DNA from 3 places in the Janthinobacterium sp. PSPC3-1 genome. Region 1 is predicted to be linked to each of the others. Evidence: predicted binding sites of a transcription regulator. Region 1 holds the regulator's gene; each other region holds the start of a gene.

The links. Region 1 encodes FliA, which starts transcription of late flagellar genes. Its sites were predicted from a motif close to CTAAAGTTTNNNNNNNNNNNGCCGNTA; they were not measured.
Region 2: a site for FliA is predicted at 5,181-5,207, ahead of ACP7B7_RS17630 (FlxA-like family protein). Genes of this name have one in related genera too.
Region 3: a site for FliA is predicted at 6,011-6,037, ahead of ACP7B7_RS25350 (DUF5610 domain-containing protein). Genes of this name have one in related genera too.

Annotation. Positions count from the first base shown of each region.
Region 1 covers NZ_JAFCTQ010000001.1:85,495-95,784, forward strand. Annotated here, with positions in the region: gene flhA (flagellar biosynthesis protein FlhA) at 1-717, shown strand, start outside; gene flhF (flagellar biosynthesis protein FlhF) at 932-2,236, shown strand; gene ACP7B7_RS00400 (MinD/ParA family ATP-binding protein) at 2,229-3,101, shown strand; gene ACP7B7_RS00405 (RNA polymerase sigma factor FliA) at 3,142-3,873, shown strand; gene ACP7B7_RS00410 (flagellar motor protein) at 3,855-4,601, shown strand; gene motD (flagellar motor protein MotD) at 4,618-5,403, shown strand; gene ACP7B7_RS00420 (translation initiation factor Sui1) at 5,468-5,830, shown strand; gene ACP7B7_RS00425 (hypothetical protein) at 5,850-6,704, shown strand; gene ACP7B7_RS00430 (acyltransferase family protein) at 6,697-7,899, shown strand; gene ACP7B7_RS00435 (PEP-CTERM sorting domain-containing protein) at 7,789-8,406, opposite strand; gene ACP7B7_RS00440 (hypothetical protein) at 8,746-9,237, shown strand; gene ACP7B7_RS00445 (flagella synthesis protein FlgN) at 9,265-9,732, opposite strand; gene flgM (flagellar biosynthesis anti-sigma factor FlgM) at 9,741-10,046, opposite strand; gene flgA (flagellar basal body P-ring formation chaperone FlgA) at 10,180-10,290, opposite strand, start outside.
Region 2 covers NZ_JAFCTQ010000016.1:75,516-85,805, reverse strand. Annotated here, with positions in the region: gene ACP7B7_RS17660 (GmrSD restriction endonuclease domain-containing protein) at 1-781, opposite strand, end outside; gene ACP7B7_RS17655 (LysR family transcriptional regulator) at 863-1,798, opposite strand; gene ACP7B7_RS17650 (sulfite exporter TauE/SafE family protein) at 1,953-2,714, shown strand; gene ACP7B7_RS17645 (HAD family hydrolase) at 2,722-3,417, shown strand; gene ACP7B7_RS17640 (alpha/beta fold hydrolase) at 3,475-4,275, shown strand; gene dcd (dCTP deaminase) at 4,407-4,976, shown strand; gene ACP7B7_RS17630 (FlxA-like family protein) at 5,242-5,589, shown strand; gene ACP7B7_RS17625 (sensor histidine kinase) at 5,599-7,134, opposite strand; gene ACP7B7_RS17620 (response regulator transcription factor) at 7,137-7,826, opposite strand; gene ACP7B7_RS17615 (Spy/CpxP family protein refolding chaperone) at 8,031-8,522, shown strand; gene ACP7B7_RS17610 (hypothetical protein) at 8,550-9,212, shown strand; gene ACP7B7_RS17605 (intradiol ring-cleavage dioxygenase) at 9,338-10,201, shown strand; gene ACP7B7_RS17600 (DUF1501 domain-containing protein) at 10,198-10,290, opposite strand, start outside.
Region 3 covers NZ_JAFCTQ010000034.1:4,980-15,269, reverse strand. Annotated here, with positions in the region: gene ACP7B7_RS25380 (sugar nucleotide-binding protein) at 1-512, opposite strand, end outside; gene ACP7B7_RS25375 (CDP-6-deoxy-delta-3,4-glucoseen reductase) at 525-1,550, shown strand; gene ACP7B7_RS25370 (MFS transporter) at 1,616-2,887, shown strand; gene ACP7B7_RS25365 (DUF1345 domain-containing protein) at 2,928-3,593, shown strand; gene ACP7B7_RS25360 (HPF/RaiA family ribosome-associated protein) at 3,774-4,151, shown strand; gene ACP7B7_RS25355 (GGDEF domain-containing protein) at 4,365-5,324, shown strand; gene ACP7B7_RS25350 (DUF5610 domain-containing protein) at 5,334-5,936, opposite strand; gene sbcB (exodeoxyribonuclease I) at 6,075-7,523, shown strand; gene pyrF (orotidine-5'-phosphate decarboxylase) at 7,630-8,454, opposite strand; gene ACP7B7_RS25335 (LemA family protein) at 8,623-9,237, shown strand; gene ACP7B7_RS25330 (TPM domain-containing protein) at 9,240-10,067, shown strand; gene ACP7B7_RS25325 (TPM domain-containing protein) at 10,067-10,290, shown strand, end outside.

The sequences.
Region 1 (10,290 bases):
GCTTTTGGCCTGCCGGCCACCTGGATCGATGCGGCCCTGCGCGACCAGGCGCAGTCTATGGGCTACACGGTGGTCGATGCGGGCACCGTGGTGGCCACCCATTTGAATCACCTGATCACCTCGCATGCCTCGGAATTGCTGGGCCGCGCGGAAGTGCAATCGCTGCTCGACCACCTGGGCAAGGACGCGCCGCGCCTGGTGGAAGACCTGGTGCCGAAGATGCTGTCGCTGTCGACCCTGCAAAAAGTGCTGCAGAACCTGTTGATGGAAGGCGTGCATATCCGCGACATGCGCACGATTATCGAAACCCTGGCCGAGCACACCGTGCACACGCAGGACCCGACCGACCTGACCGCCCTGGTGCGCGTGTCGCTGGGCCGCGCCATCGTGCAGCAGCTGTTCCCCGGCGCCGCCGAATTGTCGGTGATGACCCTGGACAACCGCCTGGAACGCCTGCTGATGCAGGCCATGGGCGCCGGCGGCGACGGTGCCGGCATCGAGCCTGGCCTGGCCGACACCATCGCCCACCAGGCGGGGCTGGCCGCGCAACAGCAGGAAGCCATGGGCCTGACGCCGGTGCTGCTGGTGCCGGCGCCGCTGCGCGCGCTGCTGTCGCGTTTCCTGCGCCGCGCCTTGCCGCAACTGAAGGTGCTGTCGCATGCGGAAGTGCCGGAAACCAAGACAATTCGGGTGACGAGCCTGGTTGGTGCGCAGTAAAACGGTGGCAAAGATTCCAATTTCCGCTCGGCAAATTGAAATACGGGACATTTCCGGTCCTGTTCCTTCTATCATTTCTTTGGCGCATCCCCAATAATGGAGGCTGTCAGAGTGATCCGTGTCCCATCTGGGAGGCATCGCTCACGCAACAGGAGTCGATGATGGTCACACAGTTCAGCCAGGAACACGCCAACCCAGCCATGGGAGTCCGGCCATGAATGTGAAAAAATTTACCGCGCCGACCTCGCGCGATGCGCTGCGCAAGGTGCGTGAAGCGCTCGGTCCGGACGCCGTGATCCTGTCGAACCGCCAGGGCGATGGCGTGGTGGAGATCCTCGCGCTGGCCAATGATGACGCCGCCTCGCTGTCCTCGCCGCCGGCTGCCTCCGAAATGTCGCAGCCGCGGCCGCAGTTGCAGACCCAGTTTGCCGTGCCGCAGCGCCCGTCCGCGCCGCCGCCCCGTCCCGCCCCGGCGCCTGCCGAAGGCCTGGACATGGCGCGCATGCAGCAGATGATGACCAGCGCGCTGGCGCATGTGAAAAAGAATGCCTCGGCCGATATCGACGGCATGATGAATGAAATCCGCGCCATGCGCGGCATGATGGAAACCCAGTTGGCCGAAATTTCCTGGAGCGCCACCCAGCAGCGCGAGCCGCAAAAAAACGTGGTGCTGCGCGAAATGCTGGCGGCCGGTTTTTCGGCCAGCCTGGCGCGCTACCTGATCGACAAGCTGCCGGCCGGGCTGGACGGCGCGCAAAGCATGCGCTGGATCAAGACCGTGCTGAGCCGCAACCTGAACACCATGGCCAACGAAGACGCGATGCTGGAGCAGGGCGGCGTGTTCGCCCTGGTCGGCCCGACCGGTGTCGGCAAGACCACCAGCACCGCCAAGCTGGCCGCGCGCTGCGTGATGCGCCACGGTCCGGAAAAACTGGCCCTGATCACCACCGATGCCTATCGTATCGGCGCCCACGAGCAACTGCGCATCTACGGCAAGATCCTCGGCGTGATGGTGCATTCGGTCAAGGACGAGGCCGACCTGCGCATCGCCCTGAAAGAACTCAAGAACAAGCATACGGTGCTGATCGACACGGTCGGCGTGAGCCAGCGCGACCAGATGGTCACGGAACAGGTGGCGATGCTGTCGGGCGCCGGCGCCGATGTGAAACGCCTGCTGTGCCTGAACTCGACCGCGACCCAGGAAACCCTGAACGAAGTGGTGCGCGCCTACCAGGGCAGCGGCCTGGCCGGCTGCATCATGACCAAGCTCGATGAGGCGGCCTCGATCGGCAATGTGCTCGACGTGGTCATCCGCCAGAAACTCAATCTGTTCTACGTCTCGAACGGCCAGCGCGTGCCGGAAGATCTCTATCTGGCCGACCGCGGCTACCTGATCGACCGCGCCTTCAAGCTCAAGCGCGATTCCGCCGCGACCCAGTTTTCGGACGACGAACTGCCGCTGCTGATGGCCCAGGCCGCCACCCGCAACAATGAAGCACGCGGGGTGCACGGTGGCTAATTTTGATTTCGACCAGGCCGAAGGCTTGCGCCGCATGCTCGCCGGCGCGCAGCCGCGCGTGCTGACGTTTTTGTCGGCCACGCCGCAGGACGACAAGGGCGCGATGCTGGTCAACCTCGGCGCGTCGCTGGCGCATGCCGGCAATGAGGTGCTGCTGCTCGACGCCAGCACCAGCGGCGACGGTGTCGCCTCGCGGCTGGGCCTGGCGCATGGCGCCACTTTGCTCGACGTGGCGCGCCAGCAGTGCGGCCTGAACCAGGTGATCCACCAGGTGCCGCAGGGCTTCGGCGTGGCCAGTCTGGGCGCGCGCGACCATCTGATGGACGGCCCCGGCTATGCCAGCGAGGACGAGGCGCGGCGCCTGGCCAAGACCTTTGAAGTGATGGCGCGCCAGGCCGGCATCGTGCTGGTCGACGGCGACATGAGCATGGCCGGGCAGGGCGGCGCCTGCTTCCCGGTGCCGATGATGGCCAGCGCCGATATCGTGGTGCAGGTCTCGACCAGCGCCACCTCGATCAAGGCCGCCTACTGCCTGATCAAGCGCCTGAACCAGGAATTGGGCCGCCGTCCTTTCGGCATTCTCGTCACCGGCGCTTCCGAAACGGAAGCAAAAGTGGTATACGATAATATGGCACAAGCGGCAAGCCGCTACCTGGCCGTGAAACTGACGTCGATGGGCTCGGTTCCGGCCGATGAATACCTGCATCGCGCGGCGCGGCTGGGCCGCAGCGTGATCGATGCGTTTCCGCTGGCTGGCGCATCGGTGGCGTTTCGCGGACTGGCCGAACGGCTGGCCCGCTCGGCGGCGCCGGTGCTGGGCACCACCTTGTACCAGACGGGGAGTCCACACCATTTCAGCGCCTGATGATTTTGCAGCATTCTCACAAGATAATAATAAGTAGCCTATGTACACGGTCAAAGGGAAATCGAACAAGGATCATTTGCTGACGGAACACATTCCGCTGGTAAAGCGCCTGGCGCACCACATGAAGGCCAAGTTGCCGCCTTCGGTCGAGGTCGACGACCTGATCCAGGCCGGCATGATCGGCCTGCTCGATGCCATCACCCGCTATGAAGAAACGCATGGCGCGCAGTTCGAGACGTATGCCGTGCTGCGCATCCGCGGCGCCATGCTCGACGAGTTGCGCACCAGCGACTGGCTGCCGCGCAGCATGCGCCAGAACATGCGCAAGATCGAAGAGGCGATGAGCACCTTGCAGCAGCGCCTCGGCCATCCGCCGACCGAATCGGAAGTGGCCAAGCTGCTCAAGATCTCGCTGGTCGATTATCAGGAAATGCTGGGCGAGGGCGGTGGCCACCAGCTGGTCTATTATGAAGACTTCCATGATACGGACGGCAATGACAGCTTCCTCGACCGCCATTGCGTGGACGAGGACAGCGACCCGCTGCGCTCGCTGCTCGATACCGATTTCCGGCAGTCCGTGATCGACGCCATCGACGCGCTGCCGCCACGCGAGAAAATACTGATGAGCCTGTATTACGAGGAAGAGCTCAATCTCAAGGAGATTGGCGCCGTGATGGGCGTGTCCGAATCGCGCGTGTCGCAGCTGCACACCCAGGCCGTCGCGCGCCTGCGCGCAACCTTGAGGGAGCAGGCGTGGACTGGTCCAGCGTAATCGGGCTGGCCCTGGCGCTGGCGGGCCTGCTGGTCGGCCAGGCGCTCGAAGGCGGCAAGATGGCCTCCTTGCTGCAGCCGGCCGCCTTCGCCATTGTCGTGATCGGTACCTTTGGCGCGGTGCTGCTGCAAACCCGCTTGCGCACCTTCGTGCGCGGGCTGGAAATGCTGCGCTGGGTATTTTTTCCGCCTGCGGACATGCGTGCCGAACTGGGCCGCGATATCAGTCAGTGGAGTTTGACGGCGCGCCGCGACGGCACGCTGGCGCTGGAACGCATGATGGAAAGCACGGCCGACCATTTCAACGCCAAGGGCCTGCGCATGATCGTCGACGGCATCGCGCCCGACAAGCTGCGCCAGGTGCTGGACGTGGAAATCACCGCCTATGAACTGGCCGAACGCCAGGCCGTGAAAATCTGGGAATCGGCGGCCGGCTATTCGCCGACCATCGGCATCCTGGGCGCGGTGCTGGGCCTGATCCACGTGATGGAAAACCTGACCGACCCCAGCAAGCTCGGTGGCGGCATCGCGGTGGCGTTCGTGTCGACCATCTACGGCGTCGGCCTGGCCAACTTGCTGTTCCTGCCGGTGGCCAATAAATTGAAAGCCATCGTCTCGCGCCGCGTGGTGCAGTATGAAATCACGGCCGCCGTGTTCTACGATATCGCCACCGGCGACCATACGCGCATCATCGAAGAGCGCGTGGCCAGCCTGCTTCATGAGCACTGAGCGAGCATTGACCATGATGCGGCGCGCGCGCAGGAAGTATGACGAGGAGCCGGACAACCAGGACCGCTGGCTGATTTCCTACGCCGATTTCATCACCCTGCTGTTCGCCTTTTTTGTCGTCATGTATGCGATTTCGCAGGTCAATGAAGGCAAGTACCGCGTGTTTTCCGATGCCATCGGCACCGCCTTCAGCCTCGACAAGGGCGCGCCGCCGATCCAGATGGAAGCGCCGCAGGCGATCCCGCTGCCGAACCCGGCCCTGAAACGCCGTACCGAAGCGATCCGCCGCGAGCGCGAACACATGACGCGCCTGGCGCAGGACCTCACCTCGACCCTGGCGCCACTGGTGAAAGAAGGCAAGGTGCGCGTGACCCAGACCAGCCGTGGCGTCAGCGTGGAAATCAATGCCAGCGTGCTGTTCGATCCGGGCGCGGCCGGCCTGACGGCGGAATCTGACCAGGCGCTGCGCGCGGTGGCCGTGCTGCTGCGCGGCGACGCCCACAATGTGCAGGTGGAAGGCCATACCGACATCCAGCCGATCAGCAATTCCACCTTTGCCTCGAACTGGGAACTGTCGTCGGCGCGCTCCAGCGCCGTGGTGCGCCTGTTTATCGCCAGCGGCGTGCAGGCTTCGCGCCTGACGGCGGTCGGCCACGCCGACAATATCCCGGTCGCCGACAACGAGACGCCGGAAGGGCGGGCACGCAACCGCCGGGTCGCCGTGACGATTTTGTCCGGCATTGCCGACACGGTGACGGAAGTGCCGACCGCGCCGGCGCCTTTGCCTGGCAACCCGCAATAATCAGGCTGCGGCTGGCCTTGCCGCTTGCTACAATCGCGGCATCTTTGTTCTTTATATCCCCATCATGAAAAGCAGTTCCCAAGGCGGCCTGGTCTATTCCACCGAAACAGGCCGCATGTGCCCGGCATGCCGCCAGCCGCTGGCGCTATGCACGTGCAAGGCCGCGGCAAAAGCGGCACCGGTCGGCGACGGCGCCGTGCGCGTGGCGCGCCAGACCAAGGGCCGTGGCGGCAAGAACGTGACCATCGTCAAGGGCTTGCCGCTGGACGCCATCGCGCTGGCCCTGCTGGGCAAGCAGCTGCGCACGCAGTGCGGCTCGGGCGGCACAGTCAAGGACGGCGTGATCGAAGTGCAGGGCGATCACGTGGCCGCCATCATGGCGGCGCTCGTGAAACTGGGGCACAAGCCGAAACAGGCTGGCGGCTGAACGGTAACCCCGCCAGCCCATGCGCCCCTTTCCCGCCCTGATGGTCGTCGCGCTGCCTGTGCTGGCGGCGCTGGCCTATGTCTGCTGGCCGGCGCCCGAGGTGGCCCCGGCCGTGCTGACGCCGGCATCCACAGGGAACAGCCTGTCGTCGTATTTCAATCTCGACGCCAGCCCGGCGCCTGCGCCCGCATCCGCCCAGGCAAGCGCCGCGCCCGGCCTGGAGCAGCAACTGGCGCGCCTGGCCGCCAGCGGCAGCCCGGACGACGCCTATGCCGCCTACAATCTGCTCGACGATTGCATCGTGTTCCAGAAAGAAGGGCGCTTGCCGGCGCTGGAATTCGACCGCGGCAGCGAGATGACGGCGGACGAAAAATCGGCGCAGCAGCACCTGTGCGCGGACCTGACGGAGCGCCAGAAAGGCGCCCGTCTCGATTTCCTGGCGCTGGCGGCCAAGGGCGGCGTGGCGGGCGCCAGCACGCGTTTTTTTTATGAAGGCCCTTTCGGTGACCGCAGCGCCCTGCGCAGCCGGCCCGATGATCCACTCGTGCTGGCGTGGAAACAGCAAGCGGTCGCGCAACTGACGGCGCAAGCCGAGCAGGCCGAGCTGTCCAGCCTCAGCACCCTGATGATGGCTTACCTGGCCGATGGCGAGGTGGTCAGGAAAGACGCGCCGCTGGCGTATGGCTATCTGCTGGCCCTGCGCATGGTGCATGACGATATCCTCACGCCCGGCACCGTCAATCCCTACCAGGACAGCTACTGGCACTGGCTGCGCGATGAACTGTCACCGGAGCAGCAGGCCGCCGCCGTGAGCCGTGCCAATGCCATCGCCGCCCGCTTTCGCCAGCATGCGGGCCGGCCCGCCCATGGTTAAAGTGTCGGCTGTGCCCGGCGCGCGCCTGCCCGGCCTGGATTTGTTGCGCGCGCTGGCCATCGGCTGGATCATGCTGTATCACCTGGAAAGCCATGGCCCGCGCTTTCCCGGGCCCTTGATCGGCTTTGGCTGGATCGGCGTCGACCTGTTTTTCGTGCTCAGCGGATATCTTATCGGCTGGCAGCTGCTGCGGCCGTGGGCCAGTGGCGAGGCGCCGGCCTGGCGGCCATGGTGGCGCAGCTTCATGCTGCGCCGCGCGCTGCGCATCCTGCCGGCTTATCTCACGGTGCTGGCGCTGTATGTGCTGTTCCCCGCCACGGCCGAAGCCGACCGGATGCGGCCACTGTGGCAATTCCTTACCTTTACCGTTAACCTGCTGCCGGCCAGCATGGACCAGCGCGCTTTTTCCCACGCCTGGTCGCTGTGCGTGGAAGAGCATTTTTATCTGCTGCTGCCGCCCATCGTCTGGTGGCTGGCGCGGCGGCCCTGCCTGGCCAGAACGGCCGCCGTGGTGCTGGGGGTGTTCCTGGGCGGCATGCTGCTGCGCGCCTGGCTATGGCGGCAGGAACTGGCGCCGCTGGCGGGCCAGGCGGCGTATGTCCCGGCCTTCATCACACACATCTACATGCTCAGCTACACCCGTCTCGACGGCTTGCTGGCCGGCGTGCTGCTGGCGGCCGTGCGTGGCTTTCGCCCGGCCTGGTGGGCGTGGCTGATGGCGCGCGGCGTGGCACTGCTGGCGGCAGGCACGGCCGGCCTGGGCGCCGCCATGTGCCTGCTGCAGGGCGTGCCCGGCCTTGCCGGCATCGTCTTTGGCTATCCGCTGTTGTCCGCCAGCCTGGCCTGCCTGGTGCTGGGCTGCATCAGCGAACACAGCTTGCCCGGCCGCTGGCGCCTGCCCGGCGCCCATGCCCTGGCCACTCTGGCGTTCAGCCTGTATCTGACGCACAAGCAGGTGTATCACGCCATCGACGCTGCCATGGGGGACTCCCTGGCGGCGTCTTCCATGTTGGCATTTTGCGTCTACAACGGCGCGGCGCTGCTGGCGGCGGCGCTGTTGTATTGCCTGGTGGAGCGGCCAGGATTACGCTGGCGTACCTGGCTGGAAACGCATCATTTGCCAGCGGTCGCCGTCGCTGGCAGTGCCGCTTTTGCGGCGCCACAGTCCCAGGCCGACCAGGCCCAGCCCCGCTAGCAGCATGCCGTAGGTGCGTGGTTCGGGCACGGCCAGGGTCAGCGAAATGTCCAGCAGGGAATCGCGGATGCCGGTGCCGGTCGCCACCAGGGTATAGGTACCCGGCCCCAGCAGGCCGCCGAAGGTGGAGTGGGCGAAGCCGCCCAGCACGCCGACAAAGTCGTCCGATTGCAGCAGGGTGTTGGTGGCGTCGAACAGGTCGATATTCACGCCGACCAGGCGCGGGCCGAAATCGGAGGCGGTGTTGACCAGCCAGGCGGCATTGCCGGAAAAGTACTCGACGCCGTCGCCGACGGTAAACGTGGTCGTTTGCGACAGCGCGCCCCGTTCCGTGGTGAAGGTGTCGATCACCAGCGAGTCTTGCGACAGCAACGGGGTTGCCACGACGGCGTTGGCAACGAGGTTGCCATAACGTACCACTTCCGTGTCGGCCTGGGCCTGGGGTGCCAGCAGGCTGCAGCCTAACAACAGCGCCGCGCTTGCCCGCGATAGTGCGATAGCGTTCATATTCATGCTCCTGTGTGCGATTGATTGGGTACGCCTGCGCCGGGGCGCCGGGCGCGATGCAAGGCAACAACGTCAACCGAGGAGATGTTTTTTTGTCAGCGGGAAAAGTCCGCCTGTTTGAGGTGCGGCGTGCCAGACATGAGCATACGGCGCCGCGCGCAGATGACTTTGCGCGGGCGCAAACGGGTGGTATGTAGACATTGAAACAATTAATGTATTTTCAAGAATGCCGGCACGCTATCATATTGAACCGATATCAGGAGTGGATCAACAATGTTGAAATCGTCAGTCTGGAGCTTGCCACCGTCGGCGCCGGGCCTCGCTGCGGTTCGGGCTCGCATGGCACAGCGTCCGAAGACAGGTGCCATGGTACTGGGTTTGTGTGCGGGCTTGCTCAATGTGTGCATTTGCGTGCCACTGGCGTTACTGGCCTTGAATTTGTTTAAGCTTGAACAACTAGGTGGTTCGGCAGCTGCAGGCCTGGAAGGCGCTGGCATGGCAAAGCTGTTCTGGGCTGCGGTGGTGTTTGCGCCGTTGACCGAGACCGTAATTGGACAATGGCTGCCCATCGAATTGATGCGCCGATTTGGCGTGCGTGCGCAGTATTGCCTTCTGGCCAGTGCAGCACTGTTCTCTTTCGGGCATGTCCTGAATGGTGCTGGTATTTTGCACGCCAGCATGACGTTCATCGGCGGACTGGCCTTCGCAACAAGTTATCTGGTGGCGCGCAACTTTGGGGCACGGCCTGCCTGGCTGGCGGCGGCCACGGCGCACGCATGCAGCAATGGCTTGTTGCTGTTTGTGATAGAACCCTTGTTGCCGCTTCCCTGAGCTGTTACCAACCGGGCATAGGCGCTATCAGCCGATAACGACGCGGCGATGGGTGGTATTGCTGGTGGTCTGGCCGCTGGGGCCGTAGAAGTTGCCGCTTTGGGCGGCCGGGCGCATGGCGCCGAGTGCGCCCTGGGTGTGCAGCAGGTGTTTGTTGACCAGCAGGCTGTTCAGGCGATTCTGTTCCTTGGCGGCGCGCGTGGTGTCGAGCAGCGCCTGCCATGCCGGTGCCGCTTCCGTCTCGCCGGTGGCGGCCAGCCAGCCGTCCATGCCGTCTTCGCCGGCGGCAAAACCGGCGGCGGCCAATGCCTGGTGGCGTTGTTGCGCCAGCTGGCTCAATTGTCCGATCAGCGCTGTCTTGCGCACCGTAATGTCCGAAATTGCATCGATATCGGCTGCAACCAGATGCAGCTGTTCCTGCTTCATCAATGCCAGCAGTGTGGTCATGAGCTCATGCTCGTCGCGCAGGCTGGAAAACGGAGTCACGGATTGCATGGAGGAACCTATCTATTTCGTGAGTGCAGCAGGTCCTTGACCGTGTCGAGGAGACCGTCCGCCACTTTTTCAGAATTGACCTGGAACTGGCCGTCGGCAATCGCGAGTTTGATGCGTTCGACTTTCTTGGTGTCGAACACGCTATTGCTGCTGGTCGTTGCACTGGTCGCCAGTGCCTGTCCTTGCGGCGACAGGCGTACGCTGTCCGACGATGCCGGGGCAGCTTGCGCCTTCTCGGTGTTGCGGGCGCCGGACGTGGCCGCCGGCGTGACCGGCAAGCCGGGATTGCTTTTTATGTTATCGGTAATTTTCACAACGTGATCCTCGTCTGGTCGAAGTCAAAAAACTCCGGGATATGAGTCTTTATCGGCCACTAATCCTGAAACTTTAGTGTGCCAGACCACAATATCGCTGTCCATACAAGTTTATTTCAGCCGTCACAGCGGCCTAGAATGCCACCTCCACCAGGCCGCCCGCGCGCGCCACGCCGCTGATCTGCTGACCGCCCTGGGTCCGTACCTGCACCACCTGGCCATCGCCGGCGTTGCCGATGGCGCG
Region 2 (10,290 bases), on a different contig from region 1:
ACAGATAACCGATGCGATTACCGCGAAATGGGGCACCGTTGTAAAGGAAATGCCAGATGTCGTCGCCTTGCAGCGTTCTTTCGATATCGTCCCACTCACGGGCAATCGCGACACGCTGCAGATGTCCCGTGTCAGAGGCGAAATTCTCTTCTCGCAAGAATAATGCCCGGACCAGTTCCGCATTGGTCAGGGCAATTTTTCCCATGTTCAAGCGTGTAAATGCCTGCACCGGGTCTTCCGCAGCAGACAATTCGCACCAGATGACCTTGACGTTCTTGCCGATCTCATCGCCGTTCAGCAGGCATTGCAGCAGCTTCAATTTGTGGCTGCCATCGCGGACCTTGAACCAGTCCCTGATGGTTTGCGATGCCTGGCGCAGATGATAAACGTCAATACTTTCTTTGGCCATTTCCACTTGCATGTTTTGCAGGAAGGCAGTGGTGGTAGGCCTGGTTTCGAAAGAAAGGGAAAATGGTCGCTTGTCGAGTAATTCCAATATCGGTTTGAGTTCGCTCAGGATCAGAAAAATGGTCGTCAGACGTTGCTGCCCGTCGATCAATTCCCAGTCGCCCTCGTCGCGCTGTCGCACAACAATGGGTTGCAAGCAATAGAAAGAGTTTTTCTGCTGATTTTCTGCCTGTTTCTGAAAACTCCAGATATCGTCGAGCAGATCGCTCACCTGTCGCGCTGTCCAGCGGTAGCCACGCTGGTAGGCCGGAACGTAAAAAAGCTTGTCGAGCAGGTTGCTGATGGGTGTGACATGGATGCGGGAAGGCGTCATGCGAGCATCTCCAAAAGAATATAGGTGGATTATAAATAAAATAATATCCCTTTGGAAATTATCGTCGAATTTCCATCGCATCTACCCGTCAGATTGCTGAGTTCGTTCATCCGGAATCTCCAACCCCTTTTTCTTCACATACTCCAGAAACAACCTTGCCCCCTTTGCCATCCTCGACGTGCCATACACCGCATGCATGCTGGGATCGAGCTCTTTTGACGAAGTCAGCCGGTAAGCGGGGCACACGCGTATCAGCTTGCCGCTGGCCACCGCCGGTTCCGCCAGCCAGCTGGCCAGGCGGGCGATGCCGGCGCCTTCCAGCGCGGCCTGGAAGGTGGCGATGCCGGAGGTAAAGCGAAAGCGCGGCTGGACCTGGTAGCGCACATTGCGTTCGCCGGAAACAAAGTGCCAGTCACGCAGGATGCGCGGGGCGGAGTGCATGATGATGTCGTGGCCGGCCAGCTCTTCCGGTTCGGCAGGTAGCCCCATGCGTTCTACATAGTCCGGGGCGGCGTACATGTGGCGGCGGTAGTTCCACAGGGCGTAGCCGATCAGCTCGCTGGACTGGGGAAAGGCACCGCGGATGGCGAAGTCGAGCTTTTCCTGGATCGGGTCGATCGATTTGTCCGAAAAATGGATGTCGACCGACACGTTCGGATAGTCGCGCGAAAACTGCGCCACCAGTTTCGGCAAAAAACCCAGCGACAGGATCTCGGGCGCCGAGATGCGCACCCAGCCTTGCGGAGAATTGCTCAGCTCGGCCAGTTGATCTTCCGCTTCGGCCTGGGTTTCCAGCAAGTGCTTGGCCGAGGCGTAATAGGTTTCGCCGGCCGTGGTCAGGGTGAACTGTTTTTGCGTGCGCAGGATCAGTTCCGCGCCGATCGCGTCTTCGAGGAACTGGATGGCGCGCGTGACGGCCGACGGCGAGCGGCCCAGCATGCGCGCCGCGTGCACGAAACTGCGTTTTTCCACCACCGTGCAAAAGGCGCGGATTTCCCACATCAGCTTGATCGACATTCCCAGGTTCCCGCAGCGTAAAAGGACAGTAGAGCGCAGAGCGGCCCATTTCGTCAAGCGTTACGCCTGATTGCGTTTAGCGCAATATGAAGTTGCATCCAGAAAAACCGGCGCGGCCTATACTCGCCCTGTTGCCATTCTCTCCCTTGCCGCCATGCTGACCATTTCACTGCTGTGTTTATTTGCCTTTTTTGCCGGCCTGATCGATGCCGCCGTGGGTGGGGGCGGGCTGATCCAGTTGCCGGCGCTGTTCAACCTGATGCCGAACATGGCGTCGACGTCCTTGCTGGGCACCAATAAACTGGCGTCTGCTTGCGGCACCACGTTTGCGGCGCGCTCGTTCATCGGCAAGGTGCATGTGCCCTGGCTGCTGGTGCTGCCGGCGGTGGCCGCCGCCTTCGTGATGTCGTTTATCGGCGCGGCCGCCGTGTCCTATGTGCCGCAGCAGGTGGTGCGGCCGATGGTGCTGGTCCTGATCATCATCATGGCGATCTACACGTTTATCAAGAAGGATTTCGGCAGCCTGCGCGAGGCGCGCACGGTGGGAACCCGCGAACGCATCCTGGCGGTGGTGATCGGCGGCGCCATCGGTTTTTATGACGGCCTGTTCGGGCCGGGCACGGGCAGCTTTCTGATTTTCCTGTTTATCCGCGTGTTCGGCTTCGATTTCATCCTGGCTTCGGCCTGCTCGAAACTGGTCAATATCGCCACCAACGTTGCCGCGCTGGCCTTCTTTATTCCTGCCGGTCATGTGGTGTACGCGGTGGCCGCACCGATGGCGGTATGTAATATCCTCGGCGCGCTGACGGGCACCTGGATCGCCGTGCGCCGTGGCGCAGCCTTTGTGCGGGTGCTGTTCCTGGTGCTGCTGGTGATGCTGATCGTGAAACTGTCCTACGACATCTTCTTCAAGTAAAACCGCCATGAAAACCATCCGCGGCGTGCTGTGGGATAATGATGGCGTGCTGGTCAATACCGAGCAGCTGTTTTACGAAAGCAACCGCGACCTGCTGCTGCCCTACGGTATCGATTTGACGCCCAAGCAGTTTTTCGACTGGTTCCTGGACAATAACTATGGCGCCTGGCATCTGCTGCTGGGGCAGGGCCACGACCTCACGCTGGTCGACCGGCTGCGGCTGGAACGCAAGCGCTTGTTCGGGGAACGGCTGCGCCAGGCGCGCCAGTTGGCGATGCCGGGCATGGACACCTTGCTGGACACCTTGCGCCCGCATGTGGGCATGGGCGTGGTCACCAGCGCCTACCGCGAACATTTTGAACTGAGCCATGCGCACAGCGGATTGCGTGAGCAATTCGATTTTGTGCTGACGCGCGAGTCGTATGGCGCCAGCAAGCCGGCGCCCGACGGTTATCTGCTGGGCTTGCAGCGCCTGGGGCTGGCCGCCGACGAGTGCGTGGCGGTGGAAGATGCGCCGCGCGGCTTGCGGGCGGCCAACGCTGCCGGGCTGGAGTGCATTATCTTGCGCAACCATATGAACCGCCATCATGCGTTCGACGGCGCCTTTTGCGTGGTGGAGTCGGTGGCGGAACTGGCTGAAGTGCTGGCCTCGTTCGTGCCCGGCGCAACGGTGACTGCCCCGCAATTAGAGTGCGCGCTCTGATCCGTCCGGCCGGCCTGCCATTACAATCATCCATCGCCCAGCCTGCCAGAACCCGCCATGACACTACCGCAGCTCCATTTCGCCCACGCCAACAGCTACCCGGCCGGCACCTACCGCCAGCTGTTTGCGCTGCTGGGCCAGCACTACCAGGTGCAGGCGCTCGACATGCACGGCCACGATCCGCGCTATCCGGTCACGGCCGGCTGGCCCGGGCTGGTGCGCGAACTGGTCGATGACCTGGAACGCCGCTACAGCGCGCCCGTGATCCTGGTCGGCCATTCGCTGGGCGGCATGCTGAGCGTGATGGCGGCCAAGGCCCGGCCCGACCTGGTGCGCTGCGTGGTCCTGCTCGATTCGCCCGTGGTGGCCGGCTGGCGCGCCATGTTCGTGCGCCTGGCCCGTAACACGGCCATCGGCGAGCGCTATTCGCCGGCGCGTTTTTCGGCCCGGCGCCGCAAGGTGTGGCCGGACGCGCAGGCCGCCCATGACCACTTTGCCGCCAAGGAGCTGTTTTCCATCTGGGCGCCGCAGGTGCTGCGCGACTATATGGCCAGCGGCCTGGCGCCCCATCCCGACGGCGTGCAGCTGCGTTTTACGCGCGAGGTGGAAACCGAGGTCTACCGAGGCTTGCCGCACCACGTGGGCGCGCTGGTGAAAGACGGTTTGCCGGTGCCGGTCGGTTTTATCGGCGGCCTGGACTCGGTCGAATGCCGGCAGGCGGGCCTGGCCGCGACCCGTAAACTGGTGGGCAAGTTTTTCCGGCAAGTGCCGGGCGGCCACCTGTTCCCCATGGAGGCGCCCGAGCTGACGGCGCAGGTGGTGCATGAGATGATTTCCACCTTGCTGGAAAAACGCTGACGCAGGGCACGAATTTCAGTGCGCAAGGGCCAAAGCCAGCGGGTTTTCGCGTAAAATCCTGCCATTCGGGCCGCTGCCCTCCAGGTCGCGACGCCCCAGCCATTCCGATATTCTAGAAAGATGCCCCAGCGATGACGATTAAAAGCGATAAATGGATACGCCGCATGGCGGAACAAACGGGCATGATCGAGCCGTTCGAACCGGGCCAGGTCAAGGAACGCGATGGCAACCGCATCGTTTCCTACGGCACTTCAAGCTATGGCTACGACATCCGCTGCGCCGATGAATTCAAGCTGTTTACAAACATCAACACCACCATCGTCGATCCCAAGGATTTTGACGCCAATAACTTCGTCGACGTCTCGGGCAAGGGCTATTGCATCATCCCGCCCAATTCCTTCGCGCTGGCCCGCACCGTCGAATACTTCCGCATCCCCCGCAATGTACTGACGATTTGCCTGGGCAAGAGCACCTATGCGCGTTGCGGCATTATCGTCAACGTCACGCCGTTCGAACCGGAATGGGAAGGCTATGTGACGCTGGAGTTTTCCAACACCACCCCCTTGCCGGCGAAGATCTACGCCAACGAAGGCGTGGCGCAAGTGCTGTTCTTCGAGTCCGACGAAGTGTGCGAGACCTCGTACAAGGACCGCGGCGGCAAATACCAGGGCCAGGTTGGCGTGACCTTGCCGAAGACCTGATTCAGGGTTGCTGCATCAGCCAGTCTGCCAGGGCTGGCGAAGCGCGGTACAGCGGCAGATGCCCGCGCAGCAGGCTTTGCGTGCTGCGCCGGTCAGCCGTGCTATCCCATCAACACTCCCGCCTCGCCCCACAAACTCCGCACCGCCAGCATGAAAGCGGCGTCCGCCGCCAGGCCGCCTTTACCCGCCTTTACACTTGTGCATCTTTATCTGTAGGAAACTTTGCCGATAATAATGGTATTGACACAGAGAAGAGGCAATCATCATGGTATCGGCAATCGGTTCGGGCGGCGCGGTCAGCGCGGCCTCCAGCAGCGGCAGTTCCAGCAGCACCACGCAAATTGCTGCCCTGCAGAAGCAGATCACGGCGGCGCAAAAGCAGTTGACGGAGTCGCAGAAGGGCGAACAGACTGAAACGGCGCAGAAATTGCAGGAGCAGCTGGCGCAGCAGATCCAGGCGCTGCAGGCGCAGATCGCGCAATTGCAGGCGGCCGCCGCTCAGCAGGCGCAGCAGAAACAGGACAGCCAGGCCGCCAGCAGCGCGGACACGGCCAGCAGCCCGGCCCGTTCCGCCACCTCGACCCTGGGCAGCATCATCGACACCCAGGCATAAGGGTTGATGTCAGCCCGGCGCTTTGGCGGGCAGGCGTATCTCCACGCACAGGCCGCCGCTGCTGCGGTTGCGTGCCGCAATGGTGCCGCCGTGGCCTTTGACCACATGCTGGGCGATGGCCAGGCCCAGGCCATGGCCATCGGTCGATTTCTGCGTGTTGCTGGCGCGGAAAAACGGCTCGAAGATGGCCGACAGGTCGCTGTCGGCCACGCCGGGGCCATGATCGAGCACGCTCACATGCACCTGCCGGCCCTCGTCATGGCGCGACAGCACCACGCTGATGACACTGACGTCCGGGCTGTGCTTGATGGCGTTGCGCACCACGTTTTCCACCGCGCGTCCCAGCAGTTCGGCCTGGCCGTTGACGATGGCGCTGGCGATATCGGCGTCGCCGCTGACGGTGATGCCGATCTGGCGTCCGTCGGCCTCGGCTTCGAAACGGGCATCCTCGACGATATCGTGCAGCAGATCGGCAATGCTGAAGTCTTCGTTGAGCGGGTTGACTGCGCCCGCTTCCAGCCGCGACAGGGTCAGCAGTTCGCCGACCAGCTTGTCCATGCGCACGCTTTCGCGCTCGATGCGGTCCATCGAGGCGGCCAGCTTGTCGGGCTGCTGGTGGGCCAGGCCGATGGCGGCCTGCAGGCGCGCCAGCGGCGAGCGCAACTCGTGCGACACATCGTGCAGCAGCCGCGTCTGGCTATCCATCAGGCTGCGCAAGCGGCCCGTCATGCGGTCGAAATCGCGGCCCAGGTCGGTCAGTTCGTCGCCGCGCCTGGCGACCGCCTGGAAGCGCGGCGCCAGGTCGCCGCCGGAGGCCGCTTCGAACGCGGCGCGCAGGTCGCGGATGGGGCGCGAAAAATACCAGGCCAGCAGGAAGGCGAACAGCAGGCTGGCCACGGTGGCGGCGATAATCGGAATAAAGGTGCGGTAGGGGCTGTCCATGCGCGGCCCTGGCGGCATGCCGCCCATGCCGCCCATGCCGTTACCCATGCCGTCGCGGCGCGGTGGCTGGTTCATGCCGTTCATCCCGGGTGGCTGGCCGGGTCCATCCATGCGCGGCCCCGGCGGCATGGCGCGGTTGCCCGCCATGCCCATGGCGTTCAGGGTTTCGCGCGCGGCGTCGGTGCCGGCGGTGCGGAAATGCTCGGAGTAGGGCAGGAACAGCAGATAGCGCACGCCGTCGCTGCCGGTCGCCTCGCGCACGACGGCGCGCGGCTGGTCTTGTTGCAGCAGGGCGCGCGCCTTGTCCAGCATGGCCGGCTGCACGGTACGGCCCATCAGCTCGCGGCCGCCGCCATCGACGGCCATCACGCGCATGCGTTCGAGCTTGCCGATAAACTGCTGCAGCGCCTTGCTGCCGCCCGCTTCGAGTGTGGCGGTGGCCGCTTCGATGGCCATTTGCGCCGGCGGGCTGGTATCGATTTCCTGCGTCCGCGCCTGCTGGGCTGCGCGGCTTTTCAGCCAGAAAGTACCACCGATGCCGATGGTGGCGGCGACCTGGGCCAGCAAGATGCACAGGAAAAACTTCCAGAACAGACGGCCCACGCTTATTCCTTGATCAGCTGGTAGCCGAGCCGGTATACGGTCTGCAGGCAGGAACGGCCATCGTCCAGGCTGCCGAGTTTGCGGCGCAGGCTGCTCAGGTGCACGTCGATATTACGGTCGAAGCGGGCCATCGGCCGGCCCAGCCCCAGTTCGGACAATTGATTCTTGCTGACCGGCTTGCCGGCATTGCGCACCAGCACTTCCAGCAGGTTGAATTCCGTGCTCGTCAATTCCAGCTGCACCCCGGCCCAGGCCGCGCGGCGCTGTTCCGGCCACATCGTCAGGTTGCCCACGATGAGCGGCGCCGTGGCCGAGGTGTCGAGCGGCACGGCCTGCGAGCGGCGCAGGATGGCGCGGATGCGGGCCGTCAGTTCGCGCGGCGTGCACGGCTTGGTGACGTAATCGTCGGCGCCCAGTTCCAGGCCGACGATGCGGTCGGTATCGTCGCCACGCGCCGTCAGCATCAGGATCGGCAGGCGGCTGCCGGCACGGATGCGGCGCAGGGTTTCCAGGCCATTCATGCGCGGCATCATCACGTCGAGGATGGCGATGGCGTACTGGCCCGTCAGCGCTTCGGCGGCGCCCCGTTCGCCGTCATGCACGGCTTTCGCTTCAAAACCTTCCTGCTCCAGGTATTCCTGGAACATGCCGACCAGTTCGATGTCGTCGTCGATTAACAATACCTTGCTCATGCGTATGCGTCTTCCTGATTTTTCCGATGTTGATCGGCCATGATAGCAGCCCCGGCCAGGGCCTTTGCTGCGTTTTACCCGCTTTTACATTGCTTCCTTTATACAGTTTTTCACATTGCTTTACACGTTTTTACCTGGCGCTGACGTTGCTTTACACGCAAGCCCCGCACAATCGAGGCTCATTGAAACGAGAGGAATTCGAGCATGAAACAAGCAACTGTCATGATGTCGCTGCTGCTGGCCACCGCCCTGGGCGCACCGCTGGCGGCCCATGCCCAGCAGGGGCCTGACCGTGGCCCCGGTCCGGGCCCGCGCATGGAAGGCCCGGGCCGGGGCTTGGGCGAAGGCTTGCCGCCCTTCCTGCGCGGCGTGGAACTGAGCGAAGCGCAGCAGGACAAGGTCTTTGCCGCCACCTATGCCCAGGCGCCGCTGCTGCGCGAACAGCAGAAGATCGCCTTCAAGGCGCATGAGCAACTGCGCGAACTGGCCGCGTCGAACCACTATGACGATGCGAAAGCCGTGGCGCTGGCCAATGGCGCGGCGCAGGCGATGGCAAAGATCAGCCTGCAGCATGCGCGCCTGGAACAGCAGTTGCTGGCCGTCCTGACGCCGGAACAGCGCCAGCAGGTCGAGGCGCGCCGCGACGAGGACGGTCCGGGCAACGGCCGCGGCCCCGCCCCGCGCGGTGAAAAATAAGTCCAATTCTTGTCGAGGGAGAAAACTATGAGCATCAGCGCCGTCAATTCCAGCAGCGCCGCCAGCCATCTGGCCGCGTTTGCCCGCCTCAGCGGCACCAGCAGCACCAGCGGCACCGGCAATGCCGCCAGCGTGGGCGGCACGCCGCCCCCGAAGCCCGATGACAGCGCCTTCCTGGACGCCATTTCCAGCGCCTTGTCGTCGATCGGCGTGACGGTGGCCGATGGCGAGTCGGACACTTCCGACGAGGCCAGCTCCAGCGGCACCGCCGGCACGGCCGATGCCGGCCAGGCGCTGGGCGCCTTTTTGCACCAGCTGATGGGCAGCCTGCGCGCGCAAGGTGGCGGCGGCGGCGGGGGCGAGAGTGGCGAACAGGGCGAGGGTGGCGAGCCGCCTTCGGGCCCGCCACCGGGCGGTGGTCGCGGACCGGGCAATATCGAGTCCGACCTGCAAAGCCTGCTTTCAAAACTGACGTCGTCCGGCAGCGACAGCACGGCCGGCACCGACAGCAGCGTGAGCGAGCTGCAATCGAGCTTTTCAAGCCTGCTGAGCGCGCTGGGCGGCAGCAGCAACAGCGGCAGCTCCGACAAACTGGCCAGCTTCCTGCAAGCCCTGTCGGGCAGCCTGGGCTCGGCCAGCGCCGGCGGCAGCCTGTCGTCCAGCGGCAACCTGGTCAATACAACGGCCTGAACCATGAACCGCAAGCCAGCCAACAGGGTCCAACACAGCATGGGCGACAAACTCATGCAGTGTTGCTTCCTGTGCGCCAGCCTCAGTCCCGCGCTGGCCGGCTTGCCCCACCTGATGGAGTATGTATGGATTTACATGATTTCGGCCTGGCGTCCGACCTTGAAATGATGCAGCGGCAGGCGCTGGAGCGGCGCCGCCTGCTGCGCTGGGTGCTGGCGGGCGCCGCCACCTTGCCCTTGATCAGCTGCGGCGGTTCCAGTGCCAGCGATACGGCGTCGACCGGCACCACGGCCACCGGCACCACCGGCACCGGTACCACGGCCACCACCCCGACCACCACCGCCTGCGCGGTGATCCCGGAAGAGACGGGCGGACCGTATCCGGCCGACGGCACCAACACCAATGGCGGCAGCATCATCAATGTGCTGAACCAGACCGGTGTGGTGCGCAGCGATATCCGCAGCAGTTTCAACGGCGCCACCGGCGTGGCGGCCGGCGTGCCACTGACCATCAGGCTGCAGCTGGTGAACGCCAACGCCAGCTGCGCCAGCCTGGCCGGCTACGCGATCTATCTGTGGCATTGCGACCGCGACGGCCTGTATTCGCTGTATTCGAGCGGCGTGACGGCGCAGAACTATCTGCGCGGGGTGCAGGAAACGGACAGCAGCGGCAGCCTGTCGTTTACCACCATCTTTCCCGGCTGCTATGCGGGGCGCATGCCGCACGTGCATTTCGAAGTCTATCCCAGCCTGGCCAGGGCGGCCGCCGCCAGCAGCCGCATCAAGACCTCGCAATTCACGTTTCCGCTGGCGACGCTGAACGAGGTCTACACGGCCAGCGGCTACACCTCCAGCGTGCGCAACCTGGCGCAGATCAGCTATGCCACCGACAATGTCTTCAGCGACGGCACCAGCTTGCAGATGGCCGGCGTGACGGGCAACGCTACCGATGGCTACGTCGTGACGCTGACGGTGGGTGTCAACGGTTAGACGCTCATGAAACCCAGGTCGCGCTGGCTAAAATTGGCCAGGTTGGGAAATACCTCGCCCAGCTGGCTGTCCGGCACGCCGAACCATCT
Region 3 (10,290 bases), on a different contig from region 1:
GCATAAATGCCGGGTACGCGCAGAATCGCCAGCCGCGCCGCGCGGCGGGCGCCCCAGGCGCGCAGCACGGTTTCGGCGTCCAGGCGGCGCCGCGCGCGGGCGTTCGACGGCGCCGGCGTGCGCGTTTCGTCGATGCGGGCGCCGCCGCAATCACCATATACGCCGCTGGTGCTGACATACACCAGGCGCGCGTGCTCAGGTAAAATGGCGGCCAGATTGCGCGTGCGCCGGTCCAGCAGGCCGGTCGATTGCGGCGGCGCCAGGTGCACGATCCACGGCGCCAGCCCGGCCAGCCGGCGCAGGCTGGCGCGGTCGTCGAGGTCGGCCACGATGGGCACGGCGCCGGCGGCCCGCAGTTCGGCACAGCGTTCAGGCTGGCTGGTGACGGCAAACACGCGAAAACGCGCGCCCAGCAAGGGCAGCAGCCGCATGCCGACATCGCCACAGCCCAGTACCAGCAAGCGCGGCAAGCCCAACGGTTTGCGCAAAGTAAGCTTTAACATATTTTTCATCTCAAGGATTGTATGACTTTTCAAGTTACTGTTCAGCCCAGCGGCCACCAATTCAGCTGCGAAGCGGACGAAACGGTGCTGGCGGCGGCGATCCGCGCCGGCGTGGGCCTCCCCTATGGCTGCAAGAATGGCGCCTGCGGTTCCTGCAAGGGCAAGGTCGTGTCCGGCAGCGTACAGCACAAGGCACACCAGCAGCGCGCCCTGACGCCGGAGGAAGAAGCGGCCGGCATGTCGCTGTTCTGCTGCGCCATCACCAGCGCCGACCTGGTCATCGAAGCGCGCGAAGTGGCCGGCAGCAGCGATTACCCGATCAGGAAAATGCCGTCGCGCGTGACCAGCCTGGAAAAAGTCGCGCCCGACGTGATGGTATTGACCCTGCAATTGCCGGCCGCCGAGCGCCTGCAGTACCGCGCCGGACAGTATATCGAATTCATGCTGCGTGACGGCAAGCGCCGCTCCTACAGCATGGCCAGCGCGCCGCAGGACGGCGGCCCCGTGACCCTGCATATCCGCCACCTGCCGGGCGGCCTGTTTACCGACCAGGTCTTCACCACCATGAAGGAACGCGATATCTTGCGCTTCGAGGGCCCGCTGGGCACCTTCTTCCTGCGCGACGACTCCGACAAGCCGGTGGTGCTGCTGGCCTCGGGCACCGGCTTTGCGCCGCTGAAAGCCATCGTCGAGCACATGATCCACGCGCAGTCGACGCGTGCTATCACCCTGTACTGGGGCGCGCGCCGTCCGCACGACCTGTACATGGATGCCCTGTGCCGCCAGTGGGCGGCCGACTTGCCGCAGTTCACTTATGTTCCGGTGGTGTCGGATGCCCTGCCGGAAGACGCCTGGCAGGGCCGCGGCGGTTTCGTGCACCAGGCTGTCATCGCCGACCTGCCCGACCTGTCCGGCCACCAGGTGTATGCCTGCGGCGCGCCGGTGATGGTCGATTCGGCCAAGCGCGACTTTGTCCGGCAATGTGGCTTGCCCGACGACGAGTTTTACGCCGACGCCTTTACCACCGAGGCCGACCTGGCCAAATAATGCCGTCCGGAGTGCGGGGCGGCGCGGCCGCCCGGCCTCCCCCTGCCCCACTCTGGAAAGTCTTCATGTCCTCAGCAATATCCGGCAACGGCTTCAGTGTCCTGCGCCACCGCAATTTCGCGTTTTACCTGTCCGCCCGCGTGCTGGGCACCCTGGCCGTCCAGATGCAAAGCGTGGCCATCGGCTGGCAGGTGTACCAGATGACGGGCAGCCTGTTCGACCTGGGCCTGATCGGCCTGGCCCAGTTCGCCCCCTTCCTGCTGCTGATCTTGCCGGCCGGCCATATCGCCGACCGCTACAACCGCCGCAACATCATCGCCTGGTGTTTGACGGCGCAACTGGCCTGCGCGCTGGCGCTGCTGGCGTTCACCATGACGGGCCTGTCCATCGTCTGGCCCGTGTTTGCCGTGCTGGTGCTGTTCGGCAGCGCGCGCGCCTTCATGATGCCGGCCACGCAAGCCGTGCTGGTCAACATGGTGCCGAAGGAAAGTTTCAGTCGCGCACTGGCGCTCAGCTCGTCGAGCTCGCATATCGCCATCATCCTCGGCCCCACCCTGGGCGGCCTGCTGTATATCTTCGGCCCCAAGGTGGTGTACCTGATCTCGTCGGCGCTGCTGGTGCTGTCGGTACTGCTGATGCGCGCCACCACGCCGGCGCCGCAAGTGGTGAAACGCGAGCCGGTCAGCTGGTCGACCCTGCTCGAGGGCCTGCATTTCGTCTGGTCGCGCCCCATCATGCTGGGCGCCATTTCGCTCGACCTGTTCGCGGTGCTGTTCGGCGGCGCCACCGCCCTGCTGCCGGCGCTGGCACACGATGTGCTGCATATCGGCCCGACCGGCCTGGGCCTGCTGCGCACGGCGCCCGGCATGGGCGCGGCCGTCTGCTCGATCGCGCTGGCCTTTTACCCGATCACGCGGCGGGTCGGCGCCTGGATGTTCGGCGGCGTGGCCGTGTTCGGCCTGGGCACCATCGTGCTGGGCTCGACCGGCACCTTCCTGGTGGCGCTGGTGGCGCTGTTCCTGATGGGTATCGGCGACATGGTCAGCGTGTATATCCGCCACCTGCTGGTGCAGTACGAAACGCCGGACGAGATCCGCGGCCGGGTCAGCGCAGTCAATTCCGTGTTCATCGGCGCCTCGAACGAGCTCGGTGAATTCGAGTCGGGCGTCACGGCCGGCTGGTTCGGTCTGGTGCGCGCGGTGCTGTTCGGCGGCGCCGCCACCCTGGCCGTGACCGGCATCTGGGCGATGCTGTTCCCGGTATTGTCGCGCATGGACCGCTTCCCCCACCACGAAAAGGAAGAGGCCGCCAAAACGGCCGCCGGCAAGCCCGCATAAGGGCTACCATGCGCTATCGTTCACTATGCCAGCCTGCGCCATGAAAATCCCGCTGCCCTTCCACGGCTTTGTCCGCAGCCGCCCCCACCTGAGCCTGGCCATCGTGATCGGCGTGGCGGCCGGCGTGCTGTTGCCGTCCGGCTGGGAGGCGATGACGCGCGTGCTGACGGCGTGGAATATCGCCGTCTGGCTGTATCTGTTCACCATGGGCGCGATGATGATGCGCGCCAACCATCACAAGGTGAAACAGATGGCGGCGCGCCAGGATGAGCGGGCGGCGATGGTGCTGTGTGCGCTGTCGGTGGCGTCCGTGATGAGTTTGATTGCCATTATTTCCCAGCTGTCATCGATCAAGGACATGAGCGCGGACCAGCGCGCCTTGCACTATGCGCTGACGATACTGACCCTGGTCGGCTCCTGGTTTTTGGTCGGTACCCTGTTCTGCTTTCACTATGCCCACCTGTATTACCGCGCCGACGCCAGCCTGCGGCCCCTGAAATTCCCCGACGACGAGCAGGACCCCGACTACTGGGACTTCCTGTATTTCGCCTTCACCCTGGCGGTGGCCGTGCAGACCTCGGACGTGACGGTGCAGACGCGCATGATGCGCAAGATCGTGCTGGGCCAGTCGGTGCTGAGCTTTTTCTTCAACCTGGTGGTGCTGGGCCTGTCGATCAATATCGCGGCCGGCCTGATCAACAATTAGCTTATTTGACCTGGCTGAAGGGTTAAGCCCCACTTAATTGTGTGGCGCCCTTGAAATCCGTCAAACAGGAGTAAGATAAGTCACATACAAGGTCATGTATCGGAGCAGTAACCGGGTGGAATGACTGGCAAGCGACGTGCCGCCCGTGTGGGTTTTTTTCGAATTGACAGGAGATAGCATATGCAAATCAATATTCAAACCGACAGCACCATCGCCAACAACGCTGGACTGAACGAACATGTGCAATCCGTACTCGAATCGGCACTCAGCCGTTTCCGCGACAACATTACCCGCATCGAAGTCCACCTGAGCGATACCAACGGCCCGAAAGGCGGCGCGGACGATATCCGCTGCGTGATGGAAGCGCGCGTGGCAGGCTACCAGCCGATCGCCGTCACCGAGCAGAACGCCTCGGTACACCAGTCCGTCAGCGGCGCCACCGACAAACTGAAACGCGCCATTGACAGCGCCCTGGGCCGCCTGCAAGACAGCAAGCGCCACGCCAGCGGCAAGAACGCCGTGAACGATACGGCTGAAGCCGAAGAAGCCGCCGAATAATTCCCCCGCTTTATAGATGAGACCTGGGCAGCCGATCAAGGCTGCCTTTGCTTTTGTGCGCCGCATGCACACCGTGCCATGGCCGCCGCTGTATCATAATTATCACGAAGTTGCTTTCAAGTCAGCCATAGTTGTTACTCCCAAGAACGCTTTACGCTATCATGATGCGCATGTTCCGCCGCCTGCGCGGCGCTGCCTCTTGGAAAGCATATCGTGGAAAAAATCGGCAATTTTGACGCTTCAGGCTGCAACATCGGCGATTTGCAGCTGTTTTCCGATGCGCCGGACGAGCGGACGGCGGCCATGCTGGCGCCCTGCCCGGTGCTGCGGCTGGAAGCGGGCGAAGCCCTGAGCGACAGCGCCTGCCTGTATATCGTGCTGCGCGGCTCGCTGGCGGTGGCGGCCGATACCTATACGGGCATGGACGACGGCACGGTCAGCAAGGTGTTGCCCGGCGAAAGCGTGGGCGAGCAAGCGGTGCTCGATGAAGCAAGCAACCTGACGGCCATTTCCGCGCTGGAAGAAACCGATGTGCTGGTGATCGACGCCGTGCTGGTATGGGAACTGATCGAACAGTCGAACGGCCTGGCGCGCAACCTGCTGCGCTTGATGTCGTTTCGCATCCGCGCCGCCAACGCCTTGCTGCGCCGGCGCCAGAAACTGGGCGAGTTCTACCGCCAGCTGTCGATGGTCGACAGCCTGACCGGCCTGTACAACCGTGCCTGGCTCAACGATTTACTGCCGAACATGATCAGCACCGCCCACGACAGCGGCGCGCCGCTGTCGCTGCTGATGATAGACCTCGACCATTTCAAGCGTTTCAACGACCGGCACGGCCACCAGGCCGGCGACCAGGCGCTGCGCATCGCCGCCCAGGTGGTGGGCGCGGCCCTGCGCCCGACCGATTTTGCCGTGCGCTATGGCGGCGAGGAATTGATGGTCATCTTGCCCGACACCAATGAACAGCTGGCGCTGCTGGTGGCCGAACGCCTGTGCGAACGCATGCGGCAAGCCGTCATCTTCGAAGACCTGCGCTGCCCCCTGCCGCATATCACGGGCTCGTTCGGCGTGGCCAGCCTGGCGCTGCGCCAGGACGAGCACGGCCTGATCGCCACGGCCGATGCGGCGCTGTACCGCGCCAAGGACGCCGGCCGCGACCGCGTTGCCCTGTAAACAAGTGCTTCAGGCTGCCGTGTCGGCCTTCTTGCTGCTGTGCGCGGCAACGAAATCGGCATAGCCCTTCTGCACCAGCTCATAGGTCTTGTCGATATTGCCGGCGATATCGCCTTGCAGCACATTCAAGCCCTTCAGGATATCGCGCGCCTCCGAAAAGCCTTTTTCCATGCCACCGCTGATGGTGCCCATGAATTTTTCCAGCGCGGCATCATTGTCCATGCCGGGGTTCTGCTTCTTGAACGCTTCGAAAAAGCCGGTCGACAGCGATACGATGCGGTTCGCCGTGGCTTCGGCGCTATTGTCCTGCGATGCCGCGTTTTGCACGGCGTTGTCGCCGAAATCGGCCTGCAGCGCTTCATTGATGCTGGTGATGGCCGATTTGTAGACCAGCGCCAGCGGATCGTTTTGCGAACTGATCGACACATTCATGGACGCCTGCAAAATGGCGGCGTTCAGTTGCAGTTTCGAGCGGTCGTTGACGCTCATCTGGGCGGTGCTGCCTTCGGCCTGCTTGACTTTGTCGTCCTTGCCGGCGACACCACTGGTGGTGTTGCCGGTATTGCTGACGGAACTGGCGGAATTGCCGCTTGCGGCGATGGGAAGTGACACGATAAGCCTCCTTGGACGGACAATGGTTGACTCCATGCGAGAATGCGCAGTACAGCTGATCCTCTCTTTGGTAATATCGGCAAGAATTCCGAAAACTGAAGCCGTGAATTTTCGCGGCACACCATGCAAGCACCATCAATGACAAACCAGACTTTTCTTTGGCACGACTACGAAACCTTCGGCGTCCAGCCGCGCCGCGACCGGCCAGCCCAGTTCGCCGCCATCCGCACCGATGCCGACCTGAACGAAATCGGCGAGCCCATCATGTTGTATTGCCAGCCTGCCAATGATTTCCTGCCCGATCCGCAATCGTGCCTGATCACCGGCATCACGCCCCAGCAATGCCTGGCGCTGGGCGTGCCCGAACACCAGTTCGCCGCCACCATCGAAGCGGCCTTTTCGGAGCCCGGCACCATCGGCGTGGGCTACAACACCATCCGTTTCGACGATGAAGTGACGCGCTTCCTGTTCTGGCGCAACCTGATCGACCCGTATGCGCGCGAATGGAAAAACCATTGCGGCCGCTGGGACCTGCTCGACGTGGTGCGCATGACGCATGCGCTGCGCCCGGAAGGCATCCAATGGCCGAAGCGCGACGACGGCCAGACCAGTTTCAAGCTGGAACATCTGAGCAAGGCTAACGGCTTGCTGCATGAGGCGGCGCACGATGCGCTGTCCGACGTGCGCGCCACCATCGCGCTGGCCCGCCTGATCAAGCAGATGCAGCCGAAACTGTTCGACTTCTGCCTGGCGCTGCACAAGAAAGACAAGGTCGCCAGCGAAATGGGCATGCACCTGGCCGCCGCCCAGCGCCAGCCGTTTTTGCACGTCTCGGGCATGTTTCCGGCCGAACGCGGCTGCATCGGCGTGGTCTGGCCGCTGGCCACGCACCCGAGCAATAAAAATGAAATCCTGGTGTGGGATTGCCAGTACGATCCGCGCGAACTGTTCACCCTGGACGCCGACACCATCCGCACCCGGCTGTTCACGCGCAACGACGCCATGCCCGAAGGCATGACGCGCCTGCCCGTGAAGAGTATTCATGTGAACAAGTCGCCCATGCTGGTCAGCAACTTGAAAACCCTGTCGCCGGCCATGGCCGCGCAATGGGGCATCGATCTCGCGGCGGCGCTGGAAAACGGCCGCCTGGCCGCCGGCGCGCCGAACATGGACGCCATCTGGGCCGAGGTGTTCAAGCGCCCCGCCGCCGAAGGCCGCGCCGATGTCGATGAAGACCTGTACAACGGCTTTGTCAGCAATGACGACCGCCGCCTGCTCGATTCCCTGCGCCGCGAGACGCCGGCCAAGCTGGCCAGCGCCCGCCCTTCCTTCAGTGACGAGCGCCTGCAGGAACTGCTGTTCCGCTACCGCGCGCGCAACTTCCCGCAGACCCTGAGCGAAGCGGAAAGCGTGCGCTGGGAAGAACACCGCGCCGCCCGCCTGTTCGACGGCGAAGCGGGCGCCCGCACCATCGAGCAGCTGTTTACGGAAATCGATACCTTGTCGGAATCGGTGGATGAGCGGGGCGAGGAGATTTTGGGCGAGTTGTACGATTATGCGGAGATCGTGGCGCCACAGCGCGATTAATGTGTGTATCGCGTAGGTCGGATTAGCGCGCAAGCGCGTAATCCGACAACACCACGATCGCCGCCAACAATGTTGTCGGATTACGGCCCCATGGGCCTAATCCGACCTACGCGGCGCGATGTTGATTGATCGCATCGCGCGTCTCGATCGCCACGCGCCTTGCCGCATCGGCAAAATCCTCGCCAGCCTGCGGCTTGGCATAGATGATGGCCCGCGAGGAGCTGATCATCATGCCCATGCCGTTCGCCGTCTGGCCCGCGCCGACGGTGGCGGCGATGTCGCCGCCCTGGGCACCAATGCCGGGCACCAGCAGCGGCATGTCGCCGACGATGGCGCGCACCTGCGCCAGCTCTTCAGGGAAGGTGGCGCCGACGACCAGCGCGCACTGGCCGTTCTTGTTCCATTTCTCGGCCACCAGGCGCGCCACGCGCTGGTACAGGGGCACGCCGTCCGTGTCGAGAAACTGCAGGTCCGAGCCACCCGGGTTCGAGGTGCGGCACAAGATGATCACGCCGCGGTCCTGCCACGCCAGGTAAGGATCGAGCGAGTCCTCGCCCATATAGGGGTTGACGGTGACGGCGTCGGCGCCATAGCGTTCGAACGCTTCGCGCGCATACTGGGTGGCGGTGGCGCCGATGTCGCCGCGCTTGGCGTCGAGGATCAGCGGGATGTGCGGGTAATGTTCACGCAGGTAGCGGCAGATGTCTTCCAGCTGCTTTTCCGCACCCAGCGCGCCGAAATAGGCGATCTGCGGCTTGAAGGCGCAGGCCAGGTCGGCCGTGGCGTCGATGATGCGCGTGCAAAAGGTGGTGATGCCATCAGGCGCGTCGCGCAATTCGGCCGGCAGCTTGGCCAGGTCCGGGTCCAGTCCCACGCACAGCAGGGAATGATTGGCCGTCCACGCGGCGGTTAACTTATCGATGAAATTCACGGCACACCTTTTCTGTATTCAGTTGCAAACCCCGTATTGTAACGCGGCCGGCGGCCTGTCCGGCGGCGCCAGTCCCGCCCGCCAACCTGATTAAACCAACATTTTGTGGTGTTTAAGGTATATTTGCCCCACCTGACTCTCCTCTTACCACTACGCACGGAAACCATCATGCAAATCACTCAACAATTCACCAAATGGCTGCGCCTGGCCCTCGGCGTCACCGTGCTGGCCGGCGTGCTGACCGGCTGCGGCTACAACGATTTCCAGAGCAAGGACGAAGCGACCAAGGCCGCCTGGGGCGAAGTGGTCAACCAGTACCAGCGGCGCGCCGACCTGATTCCCAACCTGGTCAATACCGTCAAGGGCTATGCCAGCCATGAACGCGAGACGCTGGAAGCGGTGACCAAGGCGCGCTCGGCCGCCACCAGCTTCCAGATCACGCCCGAAGTGCTGAATGACCCGGCCGCGTTCGAGAAGTTCCAGCAGGTGCAGGGGCAGCTGTCGTCGGCCCTGTCGCGCCTGATGGTGGTGTCCGAGAAATACCCGGACCTGAAAGCCAATACCAACTTCCGCGACCTGCAGTCGCAGCTGGAAGGCACGGAAAACCGCATCGCCGTGGCGCGCCAGCGCTATATCGTGGCGGTGCAGGACTACAACGTGCATGCGCGCAGCTTCCCGAACAACCTGACGGCCATGATGTTCGGCTACAAGGTCAAGCCATCGTTCACGGTGGACAATGAAAAAGCCATCTCGACCGCGCCATCCGTCGACTTCGGCAAATAAGCATGGGCATCAAGGCCTATTTTGCGGCACTCGTCACGGCGCTGCTATGCGCGATGGGACTGCCGGCCAGCGCCCAGCTGATGGCGGTGCCGCCGCTGGCGGCGCGCGTGACCGATCAGGCGGCCATGCTGGACGAAAAACAGAAGGCGTCGCTGGAAGCCGTGCTGGCCGACTATGAAGCGCGCACCGGCAGCCAGATCGCCGTGCTGCTGCTCAAGTCAACGGAACCGGAAGCGATCGAGCAATACAGCATCCGCGTGACGGACGCCTGGAAGCTGGGCCGCAAGGGCGTCGATGACGGCGTGCTGCTGCTGGTGGCGAAAGACAATCCCTCGTCGCTGCGCCGCTTGCGCATCGAAGCGGGGCGTGGCGTGCAGGGGGTGCTGACCGATGCGCAATCGAAACGCATCTTGCAGGACGTGATCGCGCCCCATTTCAAGCAGCAGGATTATTATGGTGGCCTGGTGGCCGGCGTGGGCGCCATCGCCACCTTGCTGAACCAGGAGCAATTCCCGGCACCGGCGAAACAGGCGGCGCCGGCCGCTGCCGAAGAAGGCGGCATGGGCTTCTGGCTGCCGCTGCTGTTCTTCGGCTTCCTGGTGGTGCTGACCCTGTTCCGCTCGCGCGGCGGCCCAAATCGCTTGCAGCGCGGCAGCAACTGGACCAGCGGCGCCACCGGCGTGGTGCTGGGCAGCATCCTCAGCCAGGCCATGAACAACCGCGGCGGTGGCGGTGGAGGCTTTGGCGGCGGCGGCGGTTTCGGTGGTGGTGGCGGCTTTGGCGGTGGCGGCGGCGGCTTTGATGGCGGCGGCGCCTCGGGAGACTGGTAATGACGCAAGAACTGACATTTGGCCAGCGCTGCGGACGCGCGCTGAAACACTGGCGCGGCACGCCGGCCTCGGCCAGGACGGCCTTCCCTGGCACCACCCTGAAAGCGATCGAAACGGCCATCGCCGAAGGCGAGCAGACCCATCGCGCGGAAGTGCGCCTGATCGTCGAAGCAGCGCTCACGCCTGGCATGGCCTACCAGGGCGTGACGAACCGCGAGCGGGC